Regions from separate parts of the Cupriavidus sp. Agwp_2 genome, predicted to be linked through region 2. Evidence: predicted binding sites of a transcription regulator. Region 2 holds the regulator's gene; the other holds the start of a gene.

Region 1 (6,081 bases), 440 kb from region 2:
TGATTAATCAAATCAATCCCAAAATTGCAGTGCAGTGACTCATCCCGCAGGATGTACTGATACTGCTCCGCAGCCCCAGTCATCTTGTTCTGCCGCCCCATCGCCAGGATCTGCGTGAAGCCCACATAGAAGAACAGCCCTTCCATGATGCAGGCAAACACGATCAGCGACTTCAGCAGCTTCTGGTCGTTTTCCGGCGTGCCGGTCTTGAACGACGGGTCGGTCAGCGTGTCGATGAACGGGATCAGGAACTCGTCCTTGTCGCGGATCGACTGCACTTCGTGGTACGCGTTGAAGATCTCGGCTTCGTTCAGGCCCAGCGATTCAACGATGTACTGGTAGGCGTGCGTGTGGATGGCCTCTTCAAAGGCCTGGCGCAGCAGGTACTGGCGGCATTCCGGCGCGGTGATCTGGCGGTAGGTGCCCAGCACGATGTTGTTGGCGGCCAGCGAGTCGGCCGTCACGAAGAAGCCCAGGTTGCGCTTGATGATGCGGCGCTCGTCTTCGGTCAGGCCGTTGGGGTCTTTCCACGTCGCAATATCGCGCGACATGTTGATTTCCTGCGGCATCCAGTGGTTGGCGCAGCCGGCCAGGTACTTTTCCCACGCCCACTTGTACTTGAACGGGACGAGCTGGTTGACGTCGGTCGAGCCGTTGATCACGCGCTTGTCGGCGGCGTTGACGCGGCGGTTGCTTTGCGCGGCGGCGGCGTTGGGATTGTTGCCCAGGATGCCGGCTTGCGTGGCGCTCGACGGCAGCACGCCTTGCTGGTCAGCGGTGGCAGCCGATGCAGCGGGTTGCAGGGCAGGCTGCGGTGCGGCCTGCGGGGTGGCTTGAACATCGTCGTCCCAGCTCAGCATGATGTGGTTCTCCGTGATTCGATTGGGGGCGCGGTGGTCAGAAATGACGGCTCACGTTGTGGTGGCGCCGGCCCTCTCCCCCGGCCCCTCTCCCGCTGGCGGGAGAGGGGTGCAAACCCCGGGGGTGGTTGGTTACTGCGTTAAGTCTCTACTGCCTGATTACTGGCAGGCTTCGCACTCTTCAAACCCAGGGTCACCCGGGCGCATCGTGCAGACCGCGCCTTCGGCTTCCGGCATGGCCGGGGCCGATGCAGCTGCGGCGTCCAGGCCGGAGCCGCTGTCGCTGCCCGACGACACCGCGTTCAGCGAACCGCGCGACACGGTGGACTTCTCCACGTGCGTGGCAGCCATGGTGCGCAGGTAGTACGTGGTCTTCAGGCCGCGCACCCATGCCAGCTTGTAGGTGTCGTCCAGCTTCTTGCCCGACGCGCCGGCCATGTAGATGTTCAGCGACTGGGCCTGGTCGATCCACTTCTGGCGGCGGCTGGCAGCTTCCACCAGCCAGGTCGGCTCGACTTCAAACGCCGTGGCGTAGATGTCGCGCAGGTCTTGCGGGATGCGGTCGATGCGCGACAGGGAGCCGTCGAAGTACTTCAGGTCGGCAACCATCACCTCGTCCCACAGGCCGCGTTCCTTCAGGTCGCGCACCAGGTAGTCGTTGACCACGGTGAACTCGCCCGACAGGTTGGATTTGACGTACAGGTTCTGGAAGGTCGGCTCGATGCAAGCGGACACGCCGATGATGTTCGAAATGGTCGCGGTCGGGGCGATCGCGATGCAGTTCGAGTTGCGCATGCCGTGCTGCTTGATGCGGGCGCGCAGGCTGTCCCAGTCCATGGTGCTGGACATGTCGACTTCCAGGTAGCCGCCGCGCTCTTCGGCCAGCAGCTTGAGCGAGTCCTGCGGCAGGATGCCGCGATCCCACAGCGAGCCGGTGTAGGTCTCGTAGCGGCCACGCTCTTCGGCCAGTTCGGTGGAGGCCTGGTAGGCGTAGTAGCACACGGCTTCCATCGAGGTGTCGGCGAACTTCACCGCGGCGTCGCTGGAGTACGGCGTGCGCAGCACGTGCAGGCAGTCCTGGAAGCCCATGATGCCCATGCCGACCGGACGGTGGCGCAGGTTGGAGTTGCGGGCCTTCTCGACAGCGTAGTAGTTGATGTCGATGACGTTGTCGAGCATGCGCATCGCGGTGCGCACGGTCTTCTGCAGCTTGGCGTGATCCAGCGCGTAGGTGCCGTCGGCCTGCCTGGCCAGGTGGGCGACCAGGTTGACCGAGCCCAGGTTGCAGACGGCGATCTCGCTCTCGTTGGTGTTGAGCGTGATTTCCGTGCACAGGTTGGAGCTGTGGACGACGCCGACGTGCTGCTGCGGGCTGCGGATGTTGCACGGATCCTTGAAGGTGATCCACGGGTGGCCGGTTTCGAACAGCATGCCCAGCATCTTGCGCCACAGTTGCAGCGCCGGAACCTTTTTGAACAGCTTCAGTTCGCCATTGGCAGCCTTGGCTTCATAGCCCAGGTAGGCGCGCTCGAATTCCTTGCCGACCTTGTCGTGCAGGTCCGGGCAGGTGGCGGGCGAGAACAGCGTCCATTCGCCGGCTTCCATCACGCGCTTCATGAACAGGTCCGGGATCCAGTTGGCCGTGTTCATGTCGTGGGTGCGGCGGCGGTCGTCGCCCGTGTTCTTGCGCAGCTCCAGGAATTCTTCGATGTCCAGGTGCCACGTTTCCAGGTAGGCGCAGACGGCGCCCTTGCGCTTGCCGCCCTGGTTCACGGCGACAGCGGTGTCGTTCACTACCTTCAGGAACGGGACCACGCCTTGCGACTTGCCGTTGGTGCCCTTGATGTGCGAGCCGAGTGCGCGCACGTTGGTCCAGTCATTGCCCAGTCCGCCCGCGAACTTGGACAGCAGCGCGTTTTCCTTCAGCGCTTCATAGATGCCTTCCAGGTCGTCCGACACGGTGGTCAGGTAGCACGACGACAGCTGCGAGCGGCGGGTGCCCGAGTTGAACAGGGTCGGCGTGGACGACATGAAGTCGAACGACGACAGCAGCTGGTAGAACTCGATGGCGCGCGCTTCGCGGTCCTTCTCGTTCAGCGCCAGGCCCATGGCCACGCGCATGAAGAAGGCCTGCGGCATTTCGATGCGGGCTTCATCGATATGCAGGAAGTAGCGGTCGTACAGGGTCTGCAGGCCCAGGTAGTTGAACTGGAAGTCGCGGCCGGCGTCCAGCGCGGCGCCCAGGCGGGCCAGGTCATAGGTGGCCAGCTTTTCGTCCAGCAGCTCGGCTTCGATGCCGCGGGCGATGAACTTCGGGAAGTACTCGGCGTAGCGGGCCGACATCTCCGTCTGGGTCACTTCGGCGCCCAGGATTTCCTTGCGGATGGTGTGCAGCAGGATACGGGCGGTGACCTGGCTGTAGGCCGGGTCCTTTTCGATCAAGGTACGCGCGGCCAGGATGGCGGAGTCGTACACCTGCGTCATCGGCACGCCTTCGTACAGGTTCTTCAGCGTTTCCTTCAGGATCGGCTCGGCGCTGACGGAATCGCCAAGGCCGGAGCAGGCGTTGTCGATCAGTGCATGCAGCGCGCCAATGTCCAGCGGCTTGGTCACGCCGGCATCGGTCACGTTGACCGAGAAGCCGCCTTCCTGCACGCGGGCCACGGCCTGGGCGCTGGCGCTGGCACGCTCCTGGGCGCGCTTCTCGCGGTACAGCACGTAGGCACGGGCCACTTCATGCTCGCCCGAGCGCATCAGGGCCAGCTCGACGTGGTCCTGCACGTCTTCGATATGGATGGCGCCACCGCTCGGGCGGCTGCGCACGAGGGCGCGCACCACGCTGTCGGTCAGCTGCTCGACGATCTCGCGCACGCGCGCGCTGGCAGCGCCCTGCCCGCCGTTGACGGCGAGGAAGGCCTTGGTCATGGCGACGTTGATCTTGGACGGCTCGAACGCCACCACGGCGCCATTACGACGGATGATCTTGTGATCCGGGTAGCTGGTGGAAGCGGCGCTGGAGGTCTGCTGTGCGTTCGATGCCTGGCTGGCAGCGCCGGCGGCGGCGCCACCCGTGGTGAGTTCGTTCTGGGCCGTTTGCATGTGAAGTCCTGTTTTTAGCCTGGATATAAGAGACAAAAGAGTCCCTGGCGAAATGCTGCGGAAAGAAGGATCCGTTTCGGTGTGACCGCGCACGGACAAACTGCCTTTGCGAGAACATTTCGCCAGGGACTCTCTGTGATTCGCCAGCCTTGCGGAGGTTTCCGGACGGGTTGCACACACTGTGCAACCGCCACCTCACACTTGGGCCAGCCCCCGGTTTGACTACTAGATATAGTGGGTGCTGCTGAAAACTGGGCTAAGTATAGTGAAACGAATCCGAATGACCAGTCTTGACAACCGCTATTTCGGGGTCGATCCGCGGTCGGGCTGGCGGGTGCGGCAGCGCCACATGCCCGGGAGCCTAGAACACACAAGGGTTTCAGAGAAACCGTTCGCAACTGCACATTTCACAAAAATTTTTTTGATTGTTGCGAGCATGCGATAGCCCCTTACCCGCTTGGGGTATGTGTGCCCAAAAAGGGGCGCACGACCACTGGGAACGACGTTACGAATTCATCACCCTGTGGTATGCCGATAGGGCAACATGCCTGGCGGCACGGCTGCACCGGCGGCGAAGCGGTCCCAGTCGAAATGCGGGCCGGGATCGGTCTTGCGTCCCGGGGCGATGTCGCTGTGGCCGGCGATCGCCCGCACCGGATAGGTTGCCATCAGAGCCGGCACCAGCGCGGCCACGGTGTCGTACTGGGCGGGGGTGAATGGCAGGTCGTCGCAGCCCTCGATCTCGATGCCGATCGAAAAGTCGTTGCAGCGCGTGCGGCCGAAGAAGTCGGACTGGCCGGCATGCCAGGCGCGCTGCGTGCACGGCACGAACTGCACCAGTTCGCCCTGCCGCGTCACCAGGAAGTGCGCGGACACCTGGACCTGGTGGATGGTGGCGAAGAACGGGTGCTTGTCCGGGTCGAGCCGGTTCTGGAAGAACGCCTCGATGTCGCCGCTGCCGAACTGGCCGGGCGGCAGGCTGATGTTGTGCAGCACCACCAGGTCCACCGGCATGCCGGGCGGGCGCTGGTCGAAATTGGGCGATGGCACGCGGCGGGCGGCGGGCACCCAGCCGTCTGCGTCGGGCAGGAAGGCTCGCGAGGGCGCGGGCGGGTTGGGCTGGCTCGGCCTGATCATGGCGTGCCCTCGCCCGCGCCGTCACCGGCGTTCTCTGCCACGCCGCGGTCGGCGGCGTCCATGGCTTCGCGGATGCCCAGCTGCTGGATGCGGTAGCGCAGCTGGCGCAGGTTCAGGCCCAGCAGCGGCGCGGCGGCGGTGCGGTTGAAATTGGTCTGCGCCAGCGCCTGCAGGATCAGTTCGCGCTCCACGGCTTCGAGCCGGGCGGTCAGGTCGATCGGGAAGACGATGCCGCGGCAGGCGCGCTCGGTGGCGTCGCCCGCGGGTTCGGGCTGGGCGGTGGACGGTGCGGCGGCCTGTGGTGCGGCAGCGGGTTCGGCCACCACTGCGGGCGTGGGCGCCGCCGCGGGCGGCATCGGCGCCCACATGCCCGGCGCGCCCCAGGGCGCGTACTGGGTCGCAGGCACCGGGGACGCCATCGTGGGCGCGGGCGCCATCAGCCCGGCGCCGGGCGCGCCGGCATCCAGCGGGCCGAGGTCGGCCACTTCGATCTGATCGCTCTCGGCAAAGGCGTAGGCGCGCTCGAGCAGGTTCTCCAGTTCGCGGACATTGCCCGGGAAGCGGTACGCGGCCAATTGCTCCAGCGCCGCGGGCGCCAGGCGCTTGGGATGCGGGTCGCCGTAGCGCACTGCCAGATGGTCCAGGATGGCGCGCGCCAGCACCGGGATGTCTTCGCCGCGCTCGCGCAGCGTGGGCATGCGCAGCGCCAGCACGTTCAGGCGGTAATACAAGTCCTGGCGGAACTGGCCGGCGGCGACCATTGCGGCCAGGTCCTTGTGGCTGGCGCACATCACGCGCACGTCGACGGCGTCTTCACGGCTGGCGCCGATCTTGCGCACGCGACGCTCCTGCAGCGCGCGCAGCAGCTTGACCTGCATCGCCAGCGGCAGGTCGGCCACCTCGTCGAGCAGCAGCGTGCCGCCGTTGGCGGCGTGAAAGAAGCCGCCGCGCTCGCCGTCGGCGCCGGTGAAGGCGCCTTTGACGT
Region 2 (6,081 bases):
CGGCGGGAACCTCTTCCCACAGCTCGGCCTCGGCGCCAACCGGCGTGCTGCTCTGCCAGTGCACGCCGTAATACAGCACGATGCCCAGCAGCAGGTGCATGGCAAGCGCGAGCACGAAGGAACGCATGGTTCCCCGCTCTCTCACCGGCTGGTAGGGATAGGCGGCGACGGTATTCATCGGGCGCAACGGCAATCGCGGTGGCTGTCAGTCGGGCGCATCAATGCGGCTTCAGTACGGGTTCAACGCGTCAGGAAGTCTTGGACTTGACCATCAGGCCCACGCGCTTGATGCCGTCGGCCTTCAGGACTGACATGACATCGAGCACGGCTTCATACTTCACCGAACGGTCGGCGGCGATCACCACCGGCTGGTCCGGATTCTCGTTCTGGCGCTGGTGCACGAAATCGAGCAGGCCCTGCTTGTCGAGCTTGCGCTCGAAGGCATTGCCGGCATTGTCCTTGCCACGCGCGGTCAGATCGCCGTTCTCGTGCACGGTGACCACGATCGGCGGCGCCTTCTGCTGGGGCGTGGCGTTGGCCACGGTGGGCAGGTCCACGGTCGCGGGGCTCACGATCGGCGCTGCCACCATGAAGATGACCAGCAGCACGAGCATGACGTCGATATAGGGCACGACATTGATGTCGGCGCTTGCCCGGCGGCGCGAACCGCCGCGGCGCTGAATGGCTGCCATTGCAGGACTCCTGGAAACGACGGGGGCCGGGCCGGTTGCCCATGCCGCCCGTGCTGGATTCGGTTAGCGCGCCTGCCGTTGCAGGATGTTCAGGAACTCTTCCATGAAGCTCTCGAAACGGATCGCGAGGCGGTCGATTTCGGTGGCATAGCGGTTATAGGCGATCACCGCCGGGATCGCCGCGAACAGGCCGATCGCCGTGGCTACCAGTGCTTCGGCGATGCCGGGCGCCACTGACGCCAGGGTCGCCTGCTGCACATTCGACAAGCCGCGGAACGCGTTCATGATCCCCCAGACCGTGCCGAACAGGCCGATATACGGGCTGACCGAGCCGACCGACGCCAGGAACGGCAGGTGCGACTCCATCACGTCCATCTCGCGCTGGTACGCAGCACGCATGGCGCGGCGGGCCGCGTCGAGCAGCGCGCCCGAATCGTTGCCGCGCTCGCGCGCCTTCAGGAACTCGCCCATGCCGGATTCAAAGATCCGCTCGAGCGCGCCGGTGTTGTGGCGGTTGTTGACGGCACTGTTATATAGCGCCTGCAGGTCGCCGCCGGCCCAGAAGTCGCGCTCGAACCCCTCGGTCTGGGTGCGCGCCGAGCGCAGCGCCAGGTGCTTGCGGAAGATATAGGTCCACGAAAACAGCGACATGACGAGCAACAGCGCCATGACGGCCTGTGCCAGCAGGCTGGCGTGGAGCACCAGCGATACGATCGACAGGTCTTGCGTGACGGTCACGGGATTCATCGGGCGGACTTGATGGTAGCTAGGACGGGGGCGGGAATCGGGGCGGGACGAAAAGTGCTTCGATCGACGCATCCAACGCGGATGACGCCGGTCGCCAGCATCAGCTCGCCACGCCAGGCTTCCTGCGTGAACTGGACCGAAGCCGGGCCGACCCGGTCGATGCGCGTACGGATCTCGAGCTGGTCATCGAGGCGGGCGGGCGCATTGTAGTCCACCGCCGTACTACGGACGATAAAGACCACGCCGGCCTCGTCGGCCAGCGCCTGCTGCTCGATACCGAGCGAACGCAGCCACTCGGTGCGGGCCCGTTCGAAGAACTTGAGGTAGTTGGCGTAGAACACTACGCCGCCCGCGTCGGTGTCTTCCCAGTACACCCGCAGGGTCCAGACAAAATTTGTCATGGCCGCGATTGTAACGGAGAGAGATCGCGGTTTCGTGTAAACCCGCAGTACGAGTTTGCAACAGCAAGTTGCTGGCCAGCCCTTGACCAGCCTTGGCTGGCGGGTTGACGGCTTGCGGCGGGCGCACTCTACGCGCTACACTGCGCCCAACCATTCCATCTTGCGCGACTGGCGAAGTCAGTGGGCACTACCACGAGGAAGCGCAAGTTCTCTGGCGTGTTGTTTCTAACGCCTGCCGCTCGCCTGGGCAGCGAATGGGAAGCAGGGTGCGCCCTGCGCCGACGGTTAAAGTGCCGCCAGCGCCGGTCGCCGCTAGCCTTCCCCGCGCGCCCTAACCCGATGCTCCCGATGCTTGAATCGGATTCCCCTTTTTTCAGACGAGTTTCGCCATGTTCGAACGCAGCCGTTTCACGATCGACCAGATCGACCCTGAAGTCTTTGCCGCTATCCAGAAGGAAAACCAGCGCCAGGAAGACCACATCGAGCTGATCGCCTCCGAAAACTACACCTCGCCGGCCGTGATGGCCGCGCAGGGTTCGCAGCTGACCAACAAGTACGCCGAGGGCTATCCCGGCAAGCGCTACTACGGTGGCTGCGAGTTTGTCGACATGGTCGAGCAACTCGCCATCGACCGCGTCAAGCAACTCTTTGGCGCCGAAGCCGCCAACGTGCAGCCCAACTCGGGTTCGCAGGCCAACCAGGGCGTGTACTTCGCCATGCTCAAGCCGGGCGACACCATCATGGGCATGAGCCTGGCCGAAGGCGGCCACCTGACCCACGGCATGGCGCTGAACATGAGCGGCAAGTGGTTCAACGTGGTCAGCTACGGCCTGAACGCCCAGGAAGACATCGACTACGACGCGCTGGAAAAGCTGGCGCAAGAGAAGAAGCCCAAGCTGATCATCGCCGGTGCCTCGGCCTTCGCGCTGCGCATCGACTTCGAGCGCATCGGCAAGGTCGCCAAGTCGATCGGTGCCTACTTCATGGTCGACATGGCCCACTACGCCGGCCTGATCGCCGCGGGCGTCTACCCGAACCCGGTGCCGCACGCCGACTTCGTCACCACGACCACGCACAAGAGCCTGCGCGGCCCGCGCGGCGGCGTGATCCTGATGAAGGCCGAGCATGAGAAGGCCATCAACTCGGCAATCTTCCCCGGCATCCAGGGTGGCCCGCTGATGCACGTGATCGCCGGCAAGGCCGTCGCGTTCAAGGAAGCGCTGACGCCCGAGTTCAAGGAATACCAGCAGCAAGTGGTGAAGAACGCCGCCGTGCTGGCCGAGACCCTGATCGCGCGCGGCCTGCGCATCGTTTCGGGCCGCACCGAAAGCCACGTGATGCTGGTCGACCTGCGCGCCAAGAACATCACCGGCAAGGACGCCGAGCGCATCCTGGGCGAGGCGCACATCACCGTCAACAAGAACGCCATCCCGAACGATCCGGAAAAGCCGTTCGTGACCTCGGGCGTGCGCCTGGGCTCGCCGGCCATGACCACGCGCGGCTTCAAGGAAGAAGAAGCCCGCATCGTCGGCAACCTGATCGCCGACGTGCTGGAGAACCCGCACGACGCCGCCAACATCGCCAGCGTGCGCGAGCAGGTGGCCGCCCTGACCAAGCGTTTCCCGGTCTACGGCTGATGCATCGAGGCCGCTCCCGCCCTTGCGCGTGAGCGGCCGGCAGCCCCGCAAGCCACGCCCTTCATGGGGCTCCGGCTTGCGGGCCTCGCCAACCCGCCCCGCCACCGCAGAAGACCCAACGGAAATGGCGACGGGGTGTTAACTGAAGGTGGTCCGGCATGAAATGCCCCTTTTGCGGTCATTCCAATACCCAGGTTCTCGACACGCGCATGTCCGAAGACGGCGATGCCGTGCGCCGGCGCCGCCGCTGCGAGTCCTGCGACCGCCGCTTCACCACCTATGAGCGGATCGAGTTGTTCTTCCCCGCCATCGTCAAGAAAAACGGTTCGCGCGTCGACTACACGCGCGCCAAGCTGAAGGATTCGATGCGCCTGGCGCTGCGCAAGCGTCCGGTTTCGGCCGAGGCCATCGATGAAGCCATCACCCGCATCGAGGAAAGACTGCTGTCGCTGGGCGAAAAGGAAATCGCCAGCAGCCAGGTCGGCGAGCTGGTGATGATCGAGTTGCGCAAGCTCGACAAGATCGCGTATATCCGGTTTGCGTCGGTGTACCGGAGTTTCGAGGATGTTTCCGAATTCTCCGATGTACTCGCCGAAGTGACCGCGGGCAACAGCAAGCGCTGAGCGCCCTTCCCTTCCCCGACTTTCCACTCGTCTCTCAGCGCTCCCAGCAGTCCTGCCGGTACGCGGCGGGATTAGCCCCGACCGCGTTCAGCCGAGTGCCGGCCTGGTCCAGCAGGTAGGTGCCGCACGCGTCCGCCGCATCGACCGGGACCGCCTGCAGTACATAGCCGTTCGCTGTCAGCGAATTGGCCACCAGCGAGATGTTGTAGCGGACCCGGTTGCTGTCGCGCGGCGAGGTGCGGAACGCCGCCGGCAAGGCAAACGCCGCTTCTGCGGTGTCCTGGTCATAGCGCCCATTGACCGAACGAAAGCGCTCCAGCTGCTGCGCCGCCTCGGTCATCATGCCGCGCGCATCGGTGCGATAGCCGCGCCTGACGTATTCGGTGTAGTTGGGGATGGCGATCGCGGCGATGATGCCGAGGATCGATACCGCGACCATCAACTCGATCAGCGTCATGCCGCCCGTGCCCGGCATGCAGCGGCGGCCAGGGAACCTGTTCATTGCGAGATCTGCCTCCACGACAGCCGGTTGCGGGCGATATTGCCCTTCTCCACCACGCTGATGACATCGCCCGTGGTGGCGCTGGCGACCTTGAGGTGGTCGCTGCTGCCGCCGCCCCCGGTAAAGATGGTCGAGCCGAAGTTGCCCTGCTGGGCGATGCCCGATACCACCAGCACCCTGTCGTTGACCTTTATGTTGTCGTCTCCATCGACCTTGCCGTCGCCATTGACGTCGAGCACCGCATACGGCAGCGCGGCGCCGGTCAGCGCGGCAAAGTCGAGCAGGTTGGAACTGATGCCGCCGACGCACTCGTCGGTCGATGGCGTAAGCGTGGTGATCACCAGCCGTTCCGCGTCGGTCTTCGGCTTGACCACCACGCGCTCGCCCTGCGTCAGCAGGTCGATGTACCAGCCGCGCCGGGTGGTGTAGTCGACCGCATTGCTACTGAGCGTCAAAACGGGACGCGACACCCCATCCACGATTGTCGAACCAGGCGTCAGCGTCTGCGCGCGCAGGTCGCTGCGCGTCGCCGCTGCGGCATTGTTGTCCCACACGCCGTAGACCGAGTTATAGCCCGTGGCCGCGGTGTCAGCGGCGTCGTAGAAGCGGCCGGTGCCAAAGGTCAGCAGGAAGCCTTTCTTCGGATCCTTGGGATTGACCAACGCAGTGGGCGCTGCGGTGATCGGCTGAATCACGCCCGCGGCGCTTTGCGCGGTGAACAGCGGCGCGCCCTGCGTGGTGCCCATGCGGGCGCTCCAGGCCGCCGGGTTGTCGCCGGCGAGATCGAACTTCCACATCCGGCCTTTCAGGTCGCCGGCATAGACTGCCTGGATGGTCAGGTTGTCGTCGTAGACCACTTCAGGGCTGCCCAGCCCGTTGTTGTTGCCGCTCGCGGCGGTCTCCTTCGCATCGGCATAGATCTTCTGGATGCCATTGCTGGCAAACGGGTTGGCCAGATCGACGATGTACAGCACCGCCTTGCCCGTGCCGCTTTCATAGCCGTTGCCGAAGATCGCCACCCATTTGCCATTGTTGACGCGGCCGATCGCCGGCGTGCCGAGGGTGTAGCCCAGGTCATTGTCGTTATCGGCGGCAATTTCCCACATGACCTTCTTCTCGTCGAAGGCCGACGGGTCGGTCACGTCGAGCGCGAACATACCCTTGCCGCCGGCGCCCATGCCGCCGACCAGCACCGTGCGCCAGCTGGCGGTGCTGTCCGTGCCGCGCCGGATAAATACGTCGCCGGCGCTCGGCGTGGCATCGACCAGGAAGCGGTGGACGTAGTCGGGAGAGGCCAGCGCCTTGACCGAATTGGCACCGACGATCGCCTGGTTGGGCAGGTAGGCAAACTTTTCCACCCCGGTCAGCGCATCGAAGCCGTGCAGCATGCCGTCGTTGGCACCCACATAGATCATCGCGCGGCGATTGGTGCGGTTGTTGGCGAGAAAGCTGAAATAGCTGTTGCCGCCGTCTCCGTTC

What was found. The regulator NrdR, encoded in region 2, represses ribonucleotide reductase genes. The targets are predictions, from matches to a motif close to CACNANATNTNGTG.
Region 1: LPA45_RS15085 (ribonucleoside-diphosphate reductase subunit alpha) is a predicted target of NrdR. The motif match lies at 4,183-4,196, and genes of this name have one in related genera.

What each region holds. Positions count from the first base shown of each region.
Region 1 covers NZ_CP088083.1:3,220,440-3,226,520, forward strand. Annotated here, with positions in the region: gene LPA45_RS15080 (ribonucleotide-diphosphate reductase subunit beta) at 1-860, opposite strand, end outside; gene LPA45_RS15085 (ribonucleoside-diphosphate reductase subunit alpha) at 1,020-3,959, opposite strand; gene ampD (1,6-anhydro-N-acetylmuramyl-L-alanine amidase AmpD) at 4,476-5,096, opposite strand; gene LPA45_RS15095 (sigma-54 dependent transcriptional regulator) at 5,093-6,081, opposite strand, start outside.
Region 2 covers NZ_CP088083.1:2,780,185-2,786,265, forward strand. Annotated here, with positions in the region: gene tolA (cell envelope integrity protein TolA) at 1-178, opposite strand, end outside; gene tolR (protein TolR) at 249-692, opposite strand; gene tolQ (protein TolQ) at 756-1,439, opposite strand; gene ybgC (tol-pal system-associated acyl-CoA thioesterase) at 1,436-1,840, opposite strand; ZMP/ZTP riboswitch at 1,995-2,096, shown strand; gene glyA (serine hydroxymethyltransferase) at 2,230-3,477, shown strand; gene nrdR (transcriptional regulator NrdR) at 3,636-4,100, shown strand; gene LPA45_RS13065 (type IV pilin protein) at 4,135-4,602, opposite strand; gene LPA45_RS13070 (pilus assembly protein) at 4,599-6,081, opposite strand, start outside.